Regions from separate parts of the Exiguobacterium sp. GL_137 genome, predicted to be linked through region 1. Evidence: a T-box and tRNA genes for the amino acid it is inferred to sense, from the RefSeq annotation. Region 1 holds a T-box; the other holds one or more tRNA genes.

Region 1 (9,806 bases):
GCCATTAAACAAGCGGTTGCAGAAGTGGAGCGCACACTCGGCGAACCAATTGGTGAAGTATATGTAGCAATTTCCGGTGAGCACATCCAAGTCAAAGATTGCCAAGGGATGACATCAATCAAAGGGGAAGATAACGAAATCACGGATGACGACGTGAAGGATGTCCTTCACTCAGCAATGGTGATGCGGATTCCAAACGAATTGAGCGTTGTCGATGTGTTACCTAAAACGTTTACTGTCGATCAGCAGACGGAGATCACAGATCCACGTGGAATGATTGGTTATCGTCTAGAAGTGACAGGGAAGCTGATTATCGGAGCGAAGACGATTCTACATAGCATCAAACGTTCCATCGAACGGGCTGGGTTGGAACTTGCGGGGTATGTGCTGGAAAGTTTAGCCGTCTCACGAATCGCAGCCTCGATTGATGAGTTGGAGCTGGGTGTCGGGATCGTTGATATCGGACATGAAACGACCACTCTTTCAATTTATGAAAAAAACGATTTAGTTTACACAACGACACTTGCGTACGGTGGAGATCACCTGACACGCGATTTGACGTATAAAATGAATTGTAAATACCAGGATGCGAAACTAGCCAAAGAAGAATACGGCGTCGCATTAGAAGCGTTAGGTGACCCGGAAGAGAAAGTCTCGTACGTGACAATCAACGGGGAACACCGTTTCGAACCACAGACGGAGATTGGCTTTGTCCTTGAAGCCCGTCTGGAAGAGATTTTTGAGATGATTCAGAAACGAATGACACAGGCTGGGTATACACAAATGAACAGTGGAATCATTCTTTGTGGTGGCAGTTCTTCCCTACCAGGAATTGACCAACTCGGTAAGCGAATCTTTAAACAAAGCGTGAATGTGTATCAACCAGCCAGCTTGGGGATTCGTCATCCGAAGTATGCTGTCGCTGCTGGGATGTTACGATATGTTTTATCACGCAGTGCCGTTTCGAAGTCAGGATTTGACCGTGCGGACGAAAAGGGAGTAGCCGCACAAGGCCGTGAGCAAGAGGAGTTACTTGCACACCCTTCCCAACCTTCAGTACGCGAAGAGCGACCACAGAAGGAACAGCCTCCAAAAGAGCGAAAGTCATTCAGCAGTTTCTTTGAGAAATTTTTCGGCTAAATAAAAAATTATCAGTAAAAAAAATAGGGGGCCCCTTTTATGTTGCATTTTGATGAAATGATGGACCAAGTAGCTAAAATCAAAGTCATCGGAGTAGGTGGCGGTGGATCTAACGCTGTCAACCGAATGATCGAACATGGTGTCCAAGGCGTAGAATTCATCGCTGTCAACACGGATGCACAAGCATTAAACATGTCACAGGCAGATGTAAAACTTCAACTCGGAGCTAAACTGACACGTGGTCTTGGTGCCGGAGCAAATCCGGAAATCGGTAAAAAAGCTGCCGAAGAAAGCCGCGAACAGTTGACAGAAATTTTATCTGGTGCCGATATGGTTTTCGTAACGGCAGGAATGGGTGGAGGTACCGGAACAGGTGCTGCACCGGTCATCGCAGAAATTTCTAAAGAAATCGGCGCATTGACAGTAGGTGTCGTCACAAAACCTTTCATGTTCGAAGGCCGTAAACGGATGCAACATGCTGTTTCAGGTGTTCAGAACTTTAAAGAAAAAGTCGATACACTCATCGTCATCCCGAACGATAAATTGCTTGAAATCGTCGATCGTAACACACCGATGCTTGAAGCCTTTAAAGAAGCCGATAACGTTCTTCGTCAAGGGGTACAAGGGATTACGGACTTAATCGCCGTTCCTGGTCTCATCAACCTGGATTTCGCGGATGTTAAAACGATCATGACGGAAAAAGGTTCAGCATTGATGGGTGTTGGTGTCGCAACCGGCGAACACCGTGCAACGGAAGCTGCGAAAAAAGCGATTTCAAGTCCATTGCTTGAAACATCGATTGAAGGGGCAAAAGGCGTCCTGATGAACATTACCGGTAGTGCGAACTTGAGCCTTTATGAAGTAACGGAAGCGGCTCAAATCGTTCAAAGCGCTGCGGATGAAGAAGTTAACTTAATCTTCGGATCAGTCATCAACGACAACTTGGAAGACGAAATCATTGTTACGGTCATCGCAACTGAATTCGAAAACGAACCACTCGATTTTGAAATCCCATCAGCACAAGAGATGATGAAAAACTTGCTTAAGAAAAAGCAAGCGGCACCATCACCGGTAGCTGAAGAACCTAAACCGCAAGTCGAAGAGACACCTAGTAGCTCGAACCAAGAATCAGCAAAAGGGTCAGATGTTGAAGAGACGATGGATATTCCTTCTTTCCTTCGCCGGAATAATCGTTAATCCGATATTCCAAAGACACGACTGCTAGATTAAGAGGTGTCGCGTAAGCGACACCTCTTTTTTTTAAAAAGGATGGGATGAAATGTTTGGTCAATGGATAAAATGGGATACGCCGACAGGTACTGTTCGCGCAGCGTTTACGACAAAATTTTCAGCCCCTCATGGCAAGGGCAACTTAGGACTGCACGTCAAGGATGATCCGGAAGGGGTCATCAAAAATCGTGAAGTCATCGTCCGACAACTGGATTTAGCTTTAGAAAACTCTGTTTGGGCTGAACAAGTGCACGGCAATCACGTGGAACAAGTAACGACACTCGAGTCCGGTCGTGGAGCTTCTGATTACGAAACGGCAATCAAGGGTACAGACGGACTGGTGACAACGGACTCAAACGTTTTATTGATGATGCTGTTTGCTGACTGTGTACCGCTCCTGTTCTGTGATCCGCGGACCGGTATCATTGCAAATGTTCACGCCGGTTGGCGCGGAACGGTCGCTAACATCGTCGAAGCAACTCTGACAAAGATGGAACAAGCCGGTGCCGAACGGTCTTCTATTCAGATGGTCATCGGACCCTCGATTCGTGAATGTTGTTATGAAGTCGATGGACCGGTCCTTGAAGCTGTAGATCAACTTGGTCTTGAAGAATCTCCTTACATCAAGAAAGAAGACGGGAAAGCCATGTTATCGCTTCAAAAAACCAATGCTATGTTAGCCGAACGCAGTGGTGTCGGCGATGTGCTCGATACAGGAATCTGTACGAACTGTCAGGCAGAAGACTATTTCTCCTATCGTCACGGAGATCATGGTGGACGGTTTGCCAGTTTGATTGTAAAGGAGTCTCTCGATGTCAATTTCTGAAAATGTACAACATGTCCGACAAAACATGAAACAGGCGTATGAAAAGACTGAGCAAAAAAAGCAGGTACAATTGATCGGCGTGACGAAATCAGTGTCAAGTGAAGTGGCAGCCGAGCTACTCGCTTCAGGGATAACGGCACTTGGTGAGAATCGTCCGGAAGGGTTGACCGACAAACAAACGGTCTTAGGACGTGAGGCTTGTGAGTGGCATTTCATTGGAACGTTACAGACTCGTAAAGTCCGGCAAATCATTGATCGGATTGATGTGTTGCATTCCTTGGACAGGCTGCATTTGGCGGAAGAAATCAACAAACGTGCGAAACGACCCGTCGATTGTTTTGTTCAAGTCAACGTCTCCGGGGAAGAATCAAAGCAAGGAATTGATCCGGAAGATGTCCATTCATTTTTGCATGAAGTCGGACAATATCCGATGGTCCGCGTCATCGGGTTGATGACGATGGCCCCATTGACGGAGGACGAGCAAGTACTGCGTTCAGTCTTTCATTCGCTGCGTGTGTTGCGGGATGAAGTGGCTTCCCGCCATCTACCGCACGCACCATGCACGGAGTTATCAATGGGTATGTCATCAGATTATCAGATTGCCATTGAAGAAGGTGCGACATACGTCCGAATCGGAACGACGTTAGTCCAATCATAAATTGTCTAGATATGCGAAAGGAGAATCGATATGGGATTCAAATCAAAAATGCAAAATCTATTTCTCGGTAACACAGACGATTTAGATGAACTCGAATATGAAAATGATGCTACAATAAATAAAGGTAGAGGTGCATCACAGCAAGAATACGACGAGTACTACGAGGAATCTACCCCGAGTGTTACTCAAAAGGAGGACCCTGTGAGACAATCGAACATCGTACCCATTCATACAAAAAAGACAAAATCACAAGTCATTCTCAGTGAACCGCGTGTGTTTAACGAAGCACAGGAAATTGGCGAACATCTTCGCCAAAATCGTGCTGTCATCGTTAACATGCAGCGGATGTCTAAAGATCAATCACGCCAAATGATCAATTTCTTGTCAGGTGTCGTGTTTGCCCTTGATGGAACGATTACGACAATCAGTCAAAATACACTCCTCTGTGTTCCGAACAACGTCGAGCTGGCCGGAAGTATTTCAAATCTGCTCGGTGAAGATGATATCAACCATAAGGGGTGGTAAGCATGGATTCGCAAGTCATGTACGCAATCGGTCGTACACTCAGCACGTTACTTCAATACTACAGCTACGTCATGATTGCCTATATTTTATTATCGTGGTTCCCAAACGCACGTGAATCACGATTCGGTCAAGTTCTCGCTATGTTAGTTGAACCTTTCCTCGCGCCGTTCCGACGGATTATCCCGCCCATCGGAGGTATGCTTGACATTTCACCTATTGTTGCCTTTCTTGTGCTTAATCTCGCACAGTCGGGTATTCGAGCAATCTTCCTGTAATGAGTGTCTATGATCATTATCGCGGACATGAGCGGGAGTTCGTCGATCTCGTCTTGAATTGGATCGACCATGTCGAAGCGACCTATACGTTTAAAGTGACAGATTTTCTGGATCCGCGTGAACAACAAATTACCCGAGAACTCGTCGGAACAAAATGTGCCCTCTTTTTTGAGGGCGGTTTTGAAGGCGCCGAACGACAGCGTGCGCTGATTGCCCCTGATTATTATGAGCTTGAGGCCAACGATTTTGATATTGTCATTTATCGTATCCATTATCCCACCAAATTCGTGGAGCTCTCGCATCGCCAGGTGACAGGCACATTGCTGAATGTCGGATTAAAGCGAGGGAAATTCGGTGACGTGGTCATCCAAGATCAAGTCGTCCAATTTGCCGTTGCGAAAGAAGTGGCTTCTTATATCGAAGCAAATGTCGATCGTGCGGGAAAAACGAAGATTCGGTTGTCGCTCGTGGATTCAGAAGAACAGTTGAAGATTAAGGATCAAGAATGGCAAGAAGAACTGGGATTCGTCAGTTCGCTTCGTTTTGATACGGTTGTCAGTGAAATCCTTGGTTTTTCAAGACAAAAAGCGCAAAGCCTGATTAAACAAGGTGAAAGCAAAGTGAATTATAAAATCGTCGAAGATCCAAGTTTTTTGTTAGAGGAAGGCGACTTACTGTCCCTTCGCGGAACGGGACGTGTCAAGTTAATCGCCGTACTCGGCTCGACGAAACGGGATCGGATTAAATTGCAATACGGTCTGCTAAAAGGATAACCAACAAGCTGAGGGAGGATTTCATCATGCCATTGACGCCACTTGATATTCACAATAAGGAATTTACACGTAAGTTTCGCGGCTATGACGAAGATGAGGTCAATGAATTTCTTGATCAAGTCATCAAAGATTTTGAATTGTTGCTCCGGGAAAACCGTCAACAGCAAGAAGTCATTCAAAATATGCAGTCGCGTGTCGATTACTTCAGCTCGATGGAAGAAACATTAAACAAATCCATCATCGTGGCACAAGAAGCGGCAGAAGAAGTCAAAGCCAATGCGACGAAAGAAGCGAGCTTAATCGTCAAACAAGCGGAACGGGAAGCCGAGCAATTGCAAGATGCAGCACAACGTCGAGCACAGCGGACTGATTTCGAAGTCGAACAGATGCGTAAAAAAATCGAATTGTACCGGAATCGATTCAAAGTGTTGATTGACGCACAGATGGAATTGTTGACGAGCCATGACTGGGATGCATTCGATATTTCGACCCGGGGTGCGCTTGACGAGATTCCGGCAGTTGCGTATAATGACGACGATGTCATATAAGCTAAATCAATGAGAAGGACACGTCTTTTATCAGGATACTGTCAGCGAATCGGGGACTGGTGCGAGCCCGATCAGTAAATGAAAAAAGATATCCCCTTTGAGTGTGGGACTGAACATATTCATTAAGTTCCGCCGTTTCGCCTCCGTTATCGGGCTCTTAAGTGGTAATCTGTTTGTCAGGATTGCTAGTAGGGTGGTACCGCGAGTTCAAGCCAAGCTCGTCCCTATCAGGGGATGAGCTTGGCTTTTTTTTGTACGTAAAATATAGACAAGTGAGGGAATGCCAAATGGAATACAAAGATACGTTATTGATGATGAAAACGGAATTTCTAATGCGGGGAAACTTACCGAAACGTGAACCAGATATGCAGGCACGCTGGAACGAGATGAATCTCTATGAAGCAGTTCAAGAAAAAAATGCCGGAAAACCTACATTCATCCTGCACGACGGTCCTCCCTATGCAAACGGGGACATCCATATGGGACACGGATTGAACAAAGTCTTAAAAGACATCGTCGTCCGTTATAAATCAATGAACGGATTCCGTTCTCCGTACGTACCGGGTTGGGACACACACGGACTTCCAATCGAGACGGCTCTTCAAAAAGCGGGTGTCGACCGTAAATCGATGTCGGTCGCGGAATTCCGTGAGCTGTGTGCGAAGTATGCGCTCGAACAGGTCGATCATCAACGTGAACAATTCAAGCGTCTTGGTGTTCTCGGTGACTATGACAATCCATACATCACGTTGCAACCGGAATTCGAAGCAGCACAAATTCGTTTGTTCGGCGATATGGCCAATAAAGGTTACATCTATAAAGGGAAAAAACCGGTGTACTGGTCGCCGTCATCGGAATCTGCTCTTGCAGAAGCCGAAATCGAATACCAGGATAAACGTTCTGCTGCCATCTACGTGGCGTTCCAAGTCATGGACGGAAAAAATATCTTGGAGCCGACAGATCATTTCGTCATTTGGACAACAACACCTTGGACAATTCCGGCAAACCTCGGAATCTCAGTCAGCGGTGAGTTGACATATGCACGCATCGAACACGAAGGAAAAGGCTATATCGTAGCCGAGACCCTCGTACCGGAAGTGATCGAAGCACTCGACTGGGAAAATGCTACGGTTGGTCGTGTCTTTAACGGGACAGACTTTGAGTACATCAAAGCGAAACACCCGCTCTATGACCGGGAATCACTTGTCATGCTCGGCGATCACGTCACGGCAGAAGCGACGGGTGTTGTTCATACAGCACCTGGACACGGGGAAGATGACTTCAGAATCGGTCAAGCTTACGGTCTGGATGTGCTTTGTCCGGTTGACGATAAAGGTGTCATGACAGCAGAAGCTCCTGGTTTTGAAGGATTATTCTATGAAGATGCCAACAAAGAAATCGGTGTGGCATTAGAAGAAGCCGGTGCTTTATTAAAACTGTCATTCATCAAACACTCGTATCCGCATGACTGGCGGACGAAAAAACCGGTTATCTTCCGTGCGACACCCCAGTGGTTCGCTTCAATCAAAGATTTCCGGGCTGAAATCCTCGACGAAATCAAAGAAGTCCAGTGGGTACCGGAGTGGGGCGAAACACGTCTTCACAACATGTTCAAAGACCGTGGAGACTGGGTCATTTCCCGTCAACGCGCGTGGGGTGTTCCACTGCCAATCTTCTATGCAGAAGACGGTACGGAAATCGTCACACCGGAAACAATCGATCATATCGCGAACCTGTTTGCGGCACACGGATCAAACGTCTGGTATGAGCGGGAAGCCGTTGATTTGTTACCGGAAGGATTTACCCATCCGGCAAGCCCGAACGGAATCTTCAAAAAAGAAACGGACATCATGGATGTCTGGTTCGATTCCGGATCATCTCATGCCGGTGTTCTTGCTACACGTCCGGAACTCGAACGTCCGGCTGACTTGTATTTAGAAGGTTCTGACCAGTACCGTGGATGGTTCAACTCGTCTCTTTCGACAGCTGTCGCAACGACAGGGAAAGCACCTTACAAAGCTGTCGTCAGTCATGGATTCGTCCTTGACGGTCAAGGGCGGAAGATGTCGAAATCAATCGGAAATACGATTGCCCCGATCCAAATCATGCAACAATTCGGAGCAGAAATCCTTCGTCTTTGGGTCGCTTCTGTCGACTATCAATCGGACGTCCGGGCTTCAATGGATAACTTCAAACAAGTTTCGGAATCATACCGGAAAATCCGGAATACGGTCCGGTTCTTGCTTGGAAACCTGGATCAGTTCGATCATACGACGCATCGTGTTGCCTTTGCTGACTTACCGGAATCGGATCGCTTCATGCGGACGAAACTGGATCAACTCGTTGGCAAAGTAAAAGCGGCGTATGACGCGTATGACTTTATGGCGGTGTATCAATTGTTGCATAACTTCTGTGTCCTTGACTTGTCTTCGTTCTATCTCGATTACACGAAGGATATCTTGTACATCGAAAAAGCAGATGCACCAGCGCGTCGTGCCGTTCAAACGGTCATGTACGATACGGTCGTCACATTGTTACAACTGATGGCACCGGTCTTACCGCATACAGCAGACGAAGCATGGGAATTCGTTCCTGGCGTCGAGACGGCAAGCATCTTCTTGACGGATCTTCCGGAAGCACCGGAAGTGACAGAGGAAGGATTGGCATTGATTGCGAAATGGAACAGTTTCCTCGTCTTCCGTGATGATGTCTTGAAAGCACTCGAAGAAGCACGTGCCGAGAAACTTGTCGGGAAAACGCTCGAAGCGAAACTGGAACTGGCACCAAATGACGAAACGAAAGCATTGCTTGCGACAATCCATCATCTTGAGCAGTTATTGCAGGTTTCACAGATTGAGTTCGTCGCTTCGGCGGAGAAATCATACGGGACAACAGGTATCACTGTTCTGAAAGCAGATGGCGAAAAATGTGAACGCTGTTGGACATATTCGACTGAGCTTGGACAAGATCCGGCTCATCCGACACTTTGCCCACGTTGTACTGAAGTCGTCAATTCTTTATAATGAATCAGGGAGGGGCAGCTACGGCGACTTCGTAGCGGTCCCTCATTATTTTTGGATGTGGAGGAAAAAAGAATGTGGCTTTACTTAGCGATTGCTGCTGTACTCGTCGGAGTGGATCAATTGACGAAATGGATCGTCGTCCAACAGATGACGATTGGTCAAGCGATTGAGATCATTCCCAATTTCTTTTATTTAAATTCATACCGGAATCGTGGCGCTGCCTGGGGGATGCTTGAAGGGAAGTTTGGATTTTTCTTCGTCATCACGCTGGTCGTCGTCATTGGGCTGATTTATTTTCTTTACAAAGAAGGCACAAAAAACAAAGTATTTGCTTGGAGCGTCGCCTTATTACTCGGCGGAGCGGTCGGGAATTTCATCGACCGGATGGTACGTGGAGAAGTCGTCGACTTTTTTCATTTTTATCCGTTCGGGTATAACTTCCCGATATTTAATGTGGCAGACGTCAGTTTGACGTTTGGGGTTATTCTGATGCTGATCAGCGTCATGTTTGAAGAGCGTTTGACTAAGAAGGGAACGATTGATTAAATGAATGAACAAAATGAATGGGCTGTTAAAGCCAATGGTGCTACCGGTCGAATTGATAAATGGTTAGCGGAACAACAAGACTGGTCCCGGTCACAAGTCCAGGACTGGTTAAAAGCGGGACACGTCGAAGTGGACGGACGAATCGTCAAACCGAACTATAAGATGTCCGGTACGGAAGAGATCCTCGTCCGGATTCCGGAAGCCGTCGAGCTGGAAGTTTTACCGGAAGATATCCCGCTGGATGTCGTGTATGAAGACAGTG
Region 2 (9,806 bases), 840 kb from region 1:
CTTCGTCGTTTTGATAAAGAGTTCGGTCGTAGTTTCGAATCGTTTGCCGTTCCGACCATCATTGGTGAGATCAAACGGTTTATCCGCGATAAGACATGGAGTGTTCACGTGCCGCGTCGTATCAAGGAACTGGGACCGAAAATTAAGAAAGCCGTCGAAGAACTGACGACAGAATTGCAACGTTCACCGCGAATCGATGAAATTGCAGCCCGGTTGGAAGTATCGGAAGAGGAAGTTCTTGAAACGCTTGAGATGGGTAAAAGTTACCAAGCCTTGTCCGTCGACAGCTCAATTGAAGCGGATCAAGAAGGCAGTACGGTGACATTACTTGACCTCGTCGGTAACCAGGAAAACGGATATGATTCGGTGGATCAAAAGCTGATTCTTGAAAAAGCGTTTGCTGTTTTGACGGACCGGGAACGCTCGATTTTAGAATGTGCCTATTACCGGAACATGAGTCAAAAAGAAACCGGAGAGCTCCTTGGAATTTCGCAAATGCATGTGTCGCGTCTTCAGCGTCGTGCATTGCAAAAATTACGGGAAGCCATCAAAGTAGAACCAAACGAAGTATTTTCAAAAGACTGATGCGGAAGCATCGGTCTTTTTTTGTGTCCTATCGATTCTTCGGTATAATGACAGAGAGGTGAGGAAAATGGAGAAGAGAATCGCAACAGAATTGAACATCAGACCAGCCCAGGTGAAAGCCGTTTTACAATTGACGGAAGACGGAGGAACGATTCCGTTTATCGCCAGGTACCGTAAAGAACAAACCGGTGAACTCGATGAGGTCGAAATCAAAGCAATCCTCGATCGCCATAAAAGCATCACACAACTGGAAACGAAACGAGAAGATGTCCTGCGGAAAATTGAAGAGCAGGGTGTCTTGACGTCCGAGTTAAAACAAAGTTTGATGGGAGCGACGACGTTACAACAAATTGAAGACTTATACTTACCGTTTCGTCCGAAACGGAGAACAAAAGCTGAAATTGCCCGTGAAGCAGGATTGAGTCCATTTGCCGACTTTTTACGTTCGCCAAAATCATACGATGAACAGCAATTTAATCAGTATGTAGCAGCACATCCGGAAGGCGAGGCAATTGCCGGGGCGCAAGCGATCATCGCAGAAGAATGGGGCGAGCAGGCGAGTGTCCGGGAACATATCCGGAAGACAGCTTACCGGTTTGCAGATATCGTCACGAAACTAAAAAAGGACGCAGTCGACGAAAAACGTGTCTTTGCCCAATACTATGAGTACATTGAACGGATCCGTCAAATCGTGCCGCACCGGATTTTGGCGATTAATCGTGCCGAGGCGTTAAAAATCGTTTCCGTCAAAATCGTCCTCGATGAACAACAGGTATTACCGTACTTGTTGCGACCGTTCAGCCGATTGGCAGAACAAAAACGTCAGTTGGTCGAAGAAGCCGTCCAGACAGGATATAAAAAATCGGTTTTCCCGGCAATCGAGCGGGAACTTCGGAATGAGTTGACCGATAAAGCGGAAAACCAGGCAATTGAAGTGTTCGGAAAAAACTTACGACAACTCTATATGCAACCACCGATGAAAGGGAAAGTGATGTTAGGACTGGATCCTGCATACCGGACCGGATGTAAGTGGGCAGTGATTGATCCGACAGGGGAAGTAAAGGAAGTGGGTGTCGTCTATCTCACGATGTCGGAACAAAAAGCACAGGAGGCACGTCAAGTCTTGACGAAACTCGTGAACCGGTACGGAATCGAATTGATTGCGATCGGAAACGGTACGGCTTCCCGCGAGACCGAATCCTTCGTCGCGGACTGGATTAAAGGACATGATCAAATTGCCTTTACGATTGTTGATGAGGCAGGGGCAAGTATTTATTCGGCGTCAGAAATCGCGCGCACCGAGTTCCCGGATCTACAGGTCGAGCAACGGTCAGCCATCTCGATCGCACGACGCCTGCAGGATCCGTTGGCGGAACTCGTCAAAGTGGACCCGCAATCCGTCGGTGTCGGACAGTACCAACACGATGTCACGCAGACAAAGTTAAAAGAAACACTCGATTTCGTCGTCGAGACGGTCGTTAACCAGGTGGGTGTTGACGTCAATACGGCCTCGGAGTCGTTGCTCGGTTACGTCGCCGGGATTACGAAGGCAACAGCTAAAAAGATTGTCGAACGCCGCTCTGAACTGGGTGCGTTTGCATCCCGGAAAGAATTGCTGAAAGTCCCGCGTTTAGGAGCGAAAGCATATGAACAGGCAGCCGGCTTCTTGCGTATACCGGAAGGCAGTCATCCGCTTGACCGGACACCGATTCACCCGGAACAGTATAAAACCGTTGAATCGTTGTTTAAGCAACTGGATTTATCCTTACAGACTGTGGGAACGGAAACCTTACGGACTCGGCTCGGAGAATTATCTGTACCTGAAACAGCTCAATTGCTTGAAGTCGGTGAACCGACATTACGTGACATTATCGAAGCTTTGCAACGTCCGGAACGGGATCCGCGGGAAGCGCTCGATAAACCGTTACTGCGTCAGGATGTCTTATCGCTCGATATGATTCAAGTCGGAATGGAGTTCCAGGGGACAGTCCGGAATGTACTCGACTTTGGTGCTTTCGTTGATATTGGTGTGAAGGAGAGCGGCCTTGTCCACATCTCGAAGCTCAGTAAAAAACGGGTCAAACACCCGCTTGATGTCATTGCAGTCGGTGATATCGTAACCGTTTGGGTAACGAGTGTCGAACCGGAACGGGGACGGATCGGTCTGACGATGGTCAGTCCGTCATGACGAACGAAGAGTTGCAGCAATACGTCGAGCAACTCTCGCTCGACGTGTTTGCTTTACCTTTTAGACATATTGCACTTTTTAACGATCGCTTACGGACAACCGGGGGACGTTATTTTCTGACAGATCATCATTTGGATTTCAATCGGAGCTATTTAGCCGACCATAATATCTTTCGCGGAATCGTCATTCATGAGCTGTGCCACTATCATTTACACCTGCGTGGAATGGGACACCGGCACCAGGATCAGGATTTTAAAGAGTGGTTACAACGATACGGAGGACTGCGCTACAGTCCGCGTCTGGAAGAAACGGAAAAAAAGAATCATCTTTATAAGTGTGAGAAATGCGGGACATTATATAGAAGAAAAAGAAAGATGAATCCGGAACGTTACCGTTGCGGACGATGTCGTGGAAAGATTTTTTACAAAAGTAGTTGACGTTCATTTCGGAGCATGATAAATTATAGAAGTCGTCAAAACGACTGCAATTAAACAACTTCTCGTCACTAAAAACTTTTTTAAAAAAGCATTGACGAAGAGAAAGAAAGTTGCTAATATAGAAAAGTGTTCTGAAACGAACGTCACGTTCCGCAATAGCTCAGTGGTAGAGCAACCGGCTGTTAACCGGTAGGTCGTAGGTTCAAATCCTACTTGCGGAGCCATTATCTTTGGAGATGTACCCAAGTGGCTATAAGGGGCGCCCCTGCTAAGGGTGTAGGCCGGGAAACTGGTGCGAGGGTTCGAATCCCTCCATCTCCGCCAGACCTCTTATGTGAATTTGTTACTTGAGAATAATTATCAGTTTTTAAATGGCCCGTTGGTCAAGCGGTTAAGACACCGCCCTTTCACGGCGGTATCACGGGTTCGATTCCCGTACGGGTCACCATTTTGGAGGATTAGCTCAGCTGGGAGAGCATCTGCCTTACAAGCAGAGGGTCGGCGGTTCGATCCCGTCATCCTCCACCATTTTTAATTTCATACTTAAGTTTCACAAAAATGTGGTCCTGTGGTGTAGCGGTTAACATGCCTGCCTGTCACGCAGGAGATCGCGGGTTCGAATCCCGTCAGGACCGCCATTTTTGGGCTGTGGCCAAGTGGTAAGGCACTGGATTTTGATTCCAGCATGCGAAGGTTCGATCCCTTCCAGCCCAGTTTTTCGTGTCATTAGCTCAGTTGGTAGAGCATCTGACTTTTAATCAGAGGGTCGCAGGTTCGAATCCTGCATGACACACCATTTTATTTTTTAAATTCTAATTTTATATTTGCGGTCGTGGCGGAATGGTAGACGCGCTAGGTTGAGGGCCTAGTGGTGGCAACACTGTGGAGGTTCAAGTCCTCTCGACCGCACCATATCGCACCCTTAGCTCAGCTGGATAGAGTACTTGACTACGAATCAAGGGGTCGGGAGTTCGAATCTCTCAGGGTGCACCATATTTTGTTTGCTTTTGACGGGCCTATAGCTCAGCTGGTTAGAGCGCACGCCTGATAAGCGTGAGGTCGGTGGTTCGAGTCCACTTAGGCCCACCATTTTCAAAACAAACGATGACGAACTTTGAAAACTGAACGATGAGGCAAAAAACGTATCTTCGGATACAAACAATGAATGAAGCGCAAGCTTCGTCAACGTGACTTCGGTCACACAACGAGCAAGTCAAACACTTTATGGAGAGTTTGATCCTGGCTCAGGACGAACGCTGGCGGCGTGCCTAATACATGCAAGTCGAGCGCAGGAAGCTCACGGAACTCTTCGGAGGGAAGTGAAGGGAATGAGCGGCGGACGGGTGAGTAACACGTAAGGAACCTGCCCCAAGGATTGGGATAACTCCGAGAAATCGGAGCTAATACCGAATAGTTCTTCAGACCGCATGGTCTGATGATGAAAGGCGCTCCGGCGTCACCTTGGGATGGCCTTGCGGTGCATTAGCTAGTTGGTGGGGTAATGGCCCACCAAGGCGACGATGCATAGCCGACCTGAGAGGGTGATCGGCCACACTGGGACTGAGACACGGCCCAGACTCCTACGGGAGGCAGCAGTAGGGAATCTTCCACAATGGACGAAAGTCTGATGGAGCAACGCCGCGTGAGTGATGAAGGTTTTCGGATCGTAAAACTCTGTTGTAAGGGAAGAACAAGTACGAGAGGTAATGCTCGTACCTTGACGGTACCTTGCGAGAAAGCCACGGCTAACTACGTGCCAGCAGCCGCGGTAATACGTAGGTGGCAAGCGTTGTCCGGAATTATTGGGCGTAAAGCGCGCGCAGGCGGCCTTTTAAGTCTGATGTGAAAGCCCCCGGCTCAACCGGGGAGGGTCATTGGAAACTGGAAGGCTTGAGTACAGAAGAGAAGAGTGGAATTCCATGTGTAGCGGTGAAATGCGTAGAGATGTGGAGGAACACCAGTGGCGAAGGCGACTCTTTGGTCTGTAACTGACGCTGAGGCGCGAAAGCGTGGGGAGCAAACAGGATTAGATACCCTGGTAGTCCACGCCGTAAACGATGAGTGCTAGGTGTTGGGGGGTTTCCGCCCCTCAGTGCTGAAGCTAACGCATTAAGCACTCCGCCTGGGGAGTACGGCCGCAAGGCTGAAACTCAAAGGAATTGACGGGGACCCGCACAAGCGGTGGAGCATGTGGTTTAATTCGAAGCAACGCGAAGAACCTTACCAACTCTTGACATCCCCTTGACCGCTTGAGAGATCAAGTTTTCCCTTCGGGGACAAGGGTGACAGGTGGTGCATGGTTGTCGTCAGCTCGTGTCGTGAGATGTTGGGTTAAGTCCCGCAACGAGCGCAACCCCTATCCTTAGTTGCCAGCATTTAGTTGGGCACTCTAGGGAGACTGCCGGTGACAAACCGGAGGAAGGTGGGGATGACGTCAAATCATCATGCCCCTTATGAGTTGGGCTACACACGTGCTACAATGGACGGTACAAAGGGCAGCGAGACCGCGAGGTGGAGCCAATCCCAGAAAGCCGTTCCCAGTTCGGATTGCAGGCTGCAACTCGCCTGCATGAAGTCGGAATCGCTAGTAATCGCAGGTCAGCATACTGCGGTGAATACGTTCCCGGGTCTTGTACACACCGCCCGTCACACCACGAGAGTTTGCAACACCCGAAGCCGGTGAGGTAACCGCAAGGAGCCAGCCGTCGAAGGTGGGGTAGATGATTGGGGTGAAGTCGTAACAAGGTAGCCGTATCGGAAGGTGCGGCTGGATCACCTCCTTTCTAAGGAAAACGTCCCTTACGGGACATGCCCATCGTTCAGTTTTGAGAGCTCGTCTCTCAGTCTCGCAAGAGACACTCGCACCTTGAAAACTGAAGACATCAACAAGACATCAAACTTTTTATAACCATGTCATTAGACGTGTGTTCTTAGAATACCAAAATGCTAGATCAAGGTATGAAGGGCGTACGGTGGATGCCTTGGCACTAGGAGCCGATGAAGGACGCGACGAACAGCGATATGCTTCGGGGAGCAGTAAGTATGCTTTGATCCGAGGATTTCCGAATGGGGGAACCCACCATCCGTAATGGGATGGGACATGTTACATGAATACATAGTGTAGCGTGAGGCAGACCCGGGGAACTGAAACATCTAAGTACCCGGAGGAAGAGAAAGCAAATGCGATTCCCTGAGTAGCGGCGAGCGAAACGGGAACAGCCCAAACCGGAGAGCATGCTCTCCGGGGTTGTAGGACACTCTATACGGAGTCAAAAAGGAAGACAGTAGGCGAACGACCTGGAAAGGCCGGCCGAAGAAGGTGACAGCCCTGTAGCTGAAACTGTTTTCCCTCCAGAGTGGATCCTGAGTACGGCGGGACACGTGAAACCCCGTCGGAATCCGGGAGGACCATCTCCCAAGGCTAAATACTCCCTAGTGACCGATAGTGAACCAGTACCGTGAGGGAAAGGTGAAAAGCACCCCGGAAGGGGAGTGAAATAGATCCTGAAACCGTATGCCTACAAGTAGTCAGAGCCCGTTAATGGGTGATGGCGTGCCTTTTGTAGAATGAACCGGCGAGTTACGATAGCGCGCGAGGTTAAGCTGATGAGGCGGAGCCGTAGCGAAAGCGAGTCTGAATAGGGCGCCATAGTGCGTTGTCGTAGACCCGAAACCAGGTGATCTACCCATGTCCAGGATGAAGGTCAGGTAACACTGACTGGAGGTCCGAACCCACGCACGTTGAAAAGTGCGGGGATGAGGTGTGGGTAGCGGTGAAATGCCAATCGAACCTGGAGATAGCTGGTTCTCCCCGAAATAGCTTTAGGGCTAGCCTCGAGGTTGAGAGTTCCGGAGGTAGAGCACTGATTGGACTAGGGGCCCCCACAGGGTTACCGAATTCAGTTAAACTCCGAATGCCGGCAACTTATACTCGGGAGTCAGACTGCGAGTGATAAGATCCGTAGTCAAGAGGGAAACAGCCCAGACCGCCAGCTAAGGTCCCAAAGTGTATGTTAAGTGGAAAAGGATGTGGCGCTGCCTAGACAGCTAGGATGTTGGCTTAGAAGCAGCCACCATTCAAAGAGTGCGTAATAGCTCACTAGTCGAGTGGCGCCGCGCCGAAAATGTAACGGGGCTAAACATACCACCGAAGCTGCGGATTCCGTAAGGAATGGTAGGGGAGCGTTCCAAACCGCTGTGAAGCTGTACCGTAAGGAGCAGTGGAGCGTTTGGAAGTGAGAATGCCGGTGTGAGTAGCGAAAAGAGGGGTGAGAATCCCCTCCGTCGAAAGCCCAAGGTTTCCTGAGGAAGGCTCGTCCGCTCAGGGTTAGTCTGGACCTAAGCCGAGGCCGAAAGGCGTAGGCGATGGATAACAGGTTGATATTCCTGTACCACCGATCCACCGTTTGAACAATGGGGGGACGCAGGAGGATAGTGACGCATGCGGATGGAAGTGCATGTGTAAGTTTCGAGACCGTCTGATTGGCAAATCCGTCAGGCACCAAAGTCGAGGAACGATGCGGAGTCCCGTAGGGACGAAGGTCACGATTTCACACTGCCAAGAAAAGCCTCTAGTGAGGTGGAAGGTGCCAGTACCGTAAACCGACACAGGTAGGCGGGATGAGAATTCTAAGACGCGCGGGATAACTCTCGTTAAGGAACTCGGCAAAATGGTCCCGTAACTTCGGGAGAAGGGACGCTCTACATGAGTAGAGCCGCAGTGAATAGGCCCAAACGACTGTTTAGCAAAAACACAGGTCTCTGCTAAATCGCAAGATGACGTATAGGGGCTGACGCCTGCCCGGTGCTGGAAGGTTAAGGGGATGGGTTAGCGCAAGCGAAGCTTTGAACCGAAGCCCCAGTAAACGGCGGCCGTAACTATAACGGTCCTAAGGTAGCGAAATTCCTTGTCGGGTAAGTTCCGACCCGCACGAAAGGCGTAACGATTTGGGCACTGTCTCAACGAGAGACCCGGTGAAATCATAGTACCTGTGAAGATGCAGGTTACCCGCGACAGGACGGAAAGACCCCATGGAGCTTTACTACAGCCTGATATTGAGGCTTTGTGCATGATGTACAGGATAGGCGGGAGACGTCGAGACCGGAGCGCCAGCTTCGGAGGAGTCACCCTTGGGATACCGCCCTTCATGCATAGAGTCTCTAACTCGCAGCCGTCATCCGGCTGGAGGACCGTGTCAGGCGGGTAGTTTGACTGGGGCGGTCGCCTCCTAAACAGTAACGGAGGCGCCCAAAGGTTCCCTCAGAATGGTTGGAAATCATTCGTAGAGCGCAAAGGCAGAAGGGAGCTTGACTGCGAGACCTACAAGTCGAGCAGGGACGAAAGTCGGGCTTAGTGATCCGGTGGTTCCGCATGGAAGGGCCATCGCTCAACGGATAAAAGCTACCCTGGGGATAACAGGCTGATCTCCCCCAAGAGTCCACATCGACGGGGAGGTTTGGCACCTCGATGTCGGCTCATCGCATCCTGGGGCTGGAGTAGGTCCCAAGGGTTGGGCTGTTCGCCCATTAAAGCGGTACGCGAGCTGGGTTCAGAACGTCGTGAGACAGTTCGGTCCCTATCCGTCGTGGGCGCAGGAAATTTGAGGAGAGCTGTCCTTAGTACGAGAGGACCGGGATGGACGCACCGCTGGTGTACCAGTTGTTCCGCCAGGAGCATCGCTGGGTAGCTACGTGCGGACGGGATAAATGCTGAAAGCATCTAAGCATGAAGCCCCCTCCAAGATGAGATTTCCCTTTGAGTAATCAAGAAAGACCCCTCAGAGACGATGAGGTAGATAGGTCACGGGTGGAAGCATGGCGACATGCGGAGCTGAGTGATACTAATCGGTCGAGGCCTTGTTCTAGCAGATGATTGTTGATGACTTCAGTTTTGAGGGCGCGAGCCCGTCGTCTGGTGACGATAGCCAAGTGGTCACACCCGTTCCCATGCCGAACACGGAAGTTAAGCACTTGAACGCCGAAAGTAGTTGGGGGCTTCCCCCTGTGAGGATAGGACGTTGCCAGGCAAGTGAAGGACCGATCTGCATTTTGCAGGTCGGTTTTTCTTTAAAAAAACAGTTAGAAAAATGATGTCAGTATAAGTTCTTTTAAGAAAAACAACAAGAAAATGAAATAAAGCTTGTCTTTTTTAAAAGTACATGTTATATTAATATCTGTCGAAACGTTATATCATCGCGGGGTGGAGCAGTCTGGTAGCTCGTTGGGCTCATAACCCAAAGGTCGTCGGTTCAAATCCGGCCCCCGCAACCAATTTTTATAATTCAAATCCGAAACGTTTATCGTCGCGGGGTGGAGCAGTCTGGTAGCTCGTTGGGCTCATAACCCAAAGGTCGTCGGTTCAAATCCGGCCCCCGCAACCAATTTTAAACTTAACTTCAACTTTACTACGAAACGTTCAGCGTTTCGTATTTTTTTTTGCCTTTTTTGTTCGGTACAATGGAGTAAGAGAAAAGGAGGAGGGACATCGATGATGGAACTTGAAATGACGAGTCTTGAACAAACGACGACGCTTGCCGTTGAACTGGGCCACCGTGCCTTTAAAGGAATGGTCGTGACACTGGATGGTGACTTGGGAG

Evidence for each region. A T-box is a leader RNA that pairs with one kind of tRNA and senses whether it is charged. The one in region 1 lies ahead of ileS (isoleucine--tRNA ligase), so its partner is inferred to be a tRNA-Ile.
Region 2: it encodes a tRNA-Ile, which carries the amino acid that the T-box ahead of ileS (isoleucine--tRNA ligase) is inferred to sense. The anticodon was not compared.

Annotation. Positions count from the first base shown of each region.
Region 1 covers NZ_CM174406.1:1,941,456-1,951,261, reverse strand. The annotation lists gene ftsA (cell division protein FtsA) at 1-1,140, shown strand, start outside; gene ftsZ (cell division protein FtsZ) at 1,180-2,337, shown strand; gene pgeF (peptidoglycan editing factor PgeF) at 2,420-3,196, shown strand; gene AC3IRK_RS10330 (YggS family pyridoxal phosphate-dependent enzyme) at 3,183-3,854, shown strand; gene AC3IRK_RS10325 (cell division protein SepF) at 4,056-4,379, shown strand; gene AC3IRK_RS10320 (YggT family protein) at 4,382-4,654, shown strand; gene AC3IRK_RS10315 (YlmH family RNA-binding protein) at 4,654-5,427, shown strand; gene AC3IRK_RS10310 (DivIVA domain-containing protein) at 5,454-5,975, shown strand; T-box leader at 5,976-6,204, shown strand; gene ileS (isoleucine--tRNA ligase) at 6,263-8,998, shown strand; gene lspA (signal peptidase II) at 9,071-9,544, shown strand; gene AC3IRK_RS10295 (RluA family pseudouridine synthase) at 9,545-9,806, shown strand, end outside.
Region 2 covers NZ_CM174406.1:2,778,993-2,788,798, reverse strand. The annotation lists gene sigB (RNA polymerase sigma factor SigB) at 1-585, shown strand, start outside; gene AC3IRK_RS14500 (Tex family protein) at 653-2,773, shown strand; gene AC3IRK_RS14495 (SprT family protein) at 2,770-3,210, shown strand; tRNA gene AC3IRK_RS14490 (tRNA-Asn) at 3,360-3,434, shown strand; tRNA gene AC3IRK_RS14485 (tRNA-Ser) at 3,443-3,534, shown strand; tRNA gene AC3IRK_RS14480 (tRNA-Glu) at 3,584-3,658, shown strand; tRNA gene AC3IRK_RS14475 (tRNA-Val) at 3,663-3,738, shown strand; tRNA gene AC3IRK_RS14470 (tRNA-Asp) at 3,773-3,848, shown strand; tRNA gene AC3IRK_RS14465 (tRNA-Gln) at 3,853-3,924, shown strand; tRNA gene AC3IRK_RS14460 (tRNA-Lys) at 3,931-4,006, shown strand; tRNA gene AC3IRK_RS14455 (tRNA-Leu) at 4,037-4,122, shown strand; tRNA gene AC3IRK_RS14450 (tRNA-Arg) at 4,127-4,203, shown strand; tRNA gene AC3IRK_RS14445 (tRNA-Ile) at 4,223-4,299, shown strand; rRNA gene AC3IRK_RS14440 (16S ribosomal RNA) at 4,432-5,993, shown strand; rRNA gene AC3IRK_RS14435 (23S ribosomal RNA) at 6,160-9,074, shown strand; rRNA gene rrf (5S ribosomal RNA) at 9,121-9,236, shown strand; tRNA gene AC3IRK_RS14425 (tRNA-Met) at 9,404-9,480, shown strand; tRNA gene AC3IRK_RS14420 (tRNA-Met) at 9,514-9,590, shown strand; gene tsaE (tRNA (adenosine(37)-N6)-threonylcarbamoyltransferase complex ATPase subunit type 1 TsaE) at 9,698-9,806, shown strand, end outside.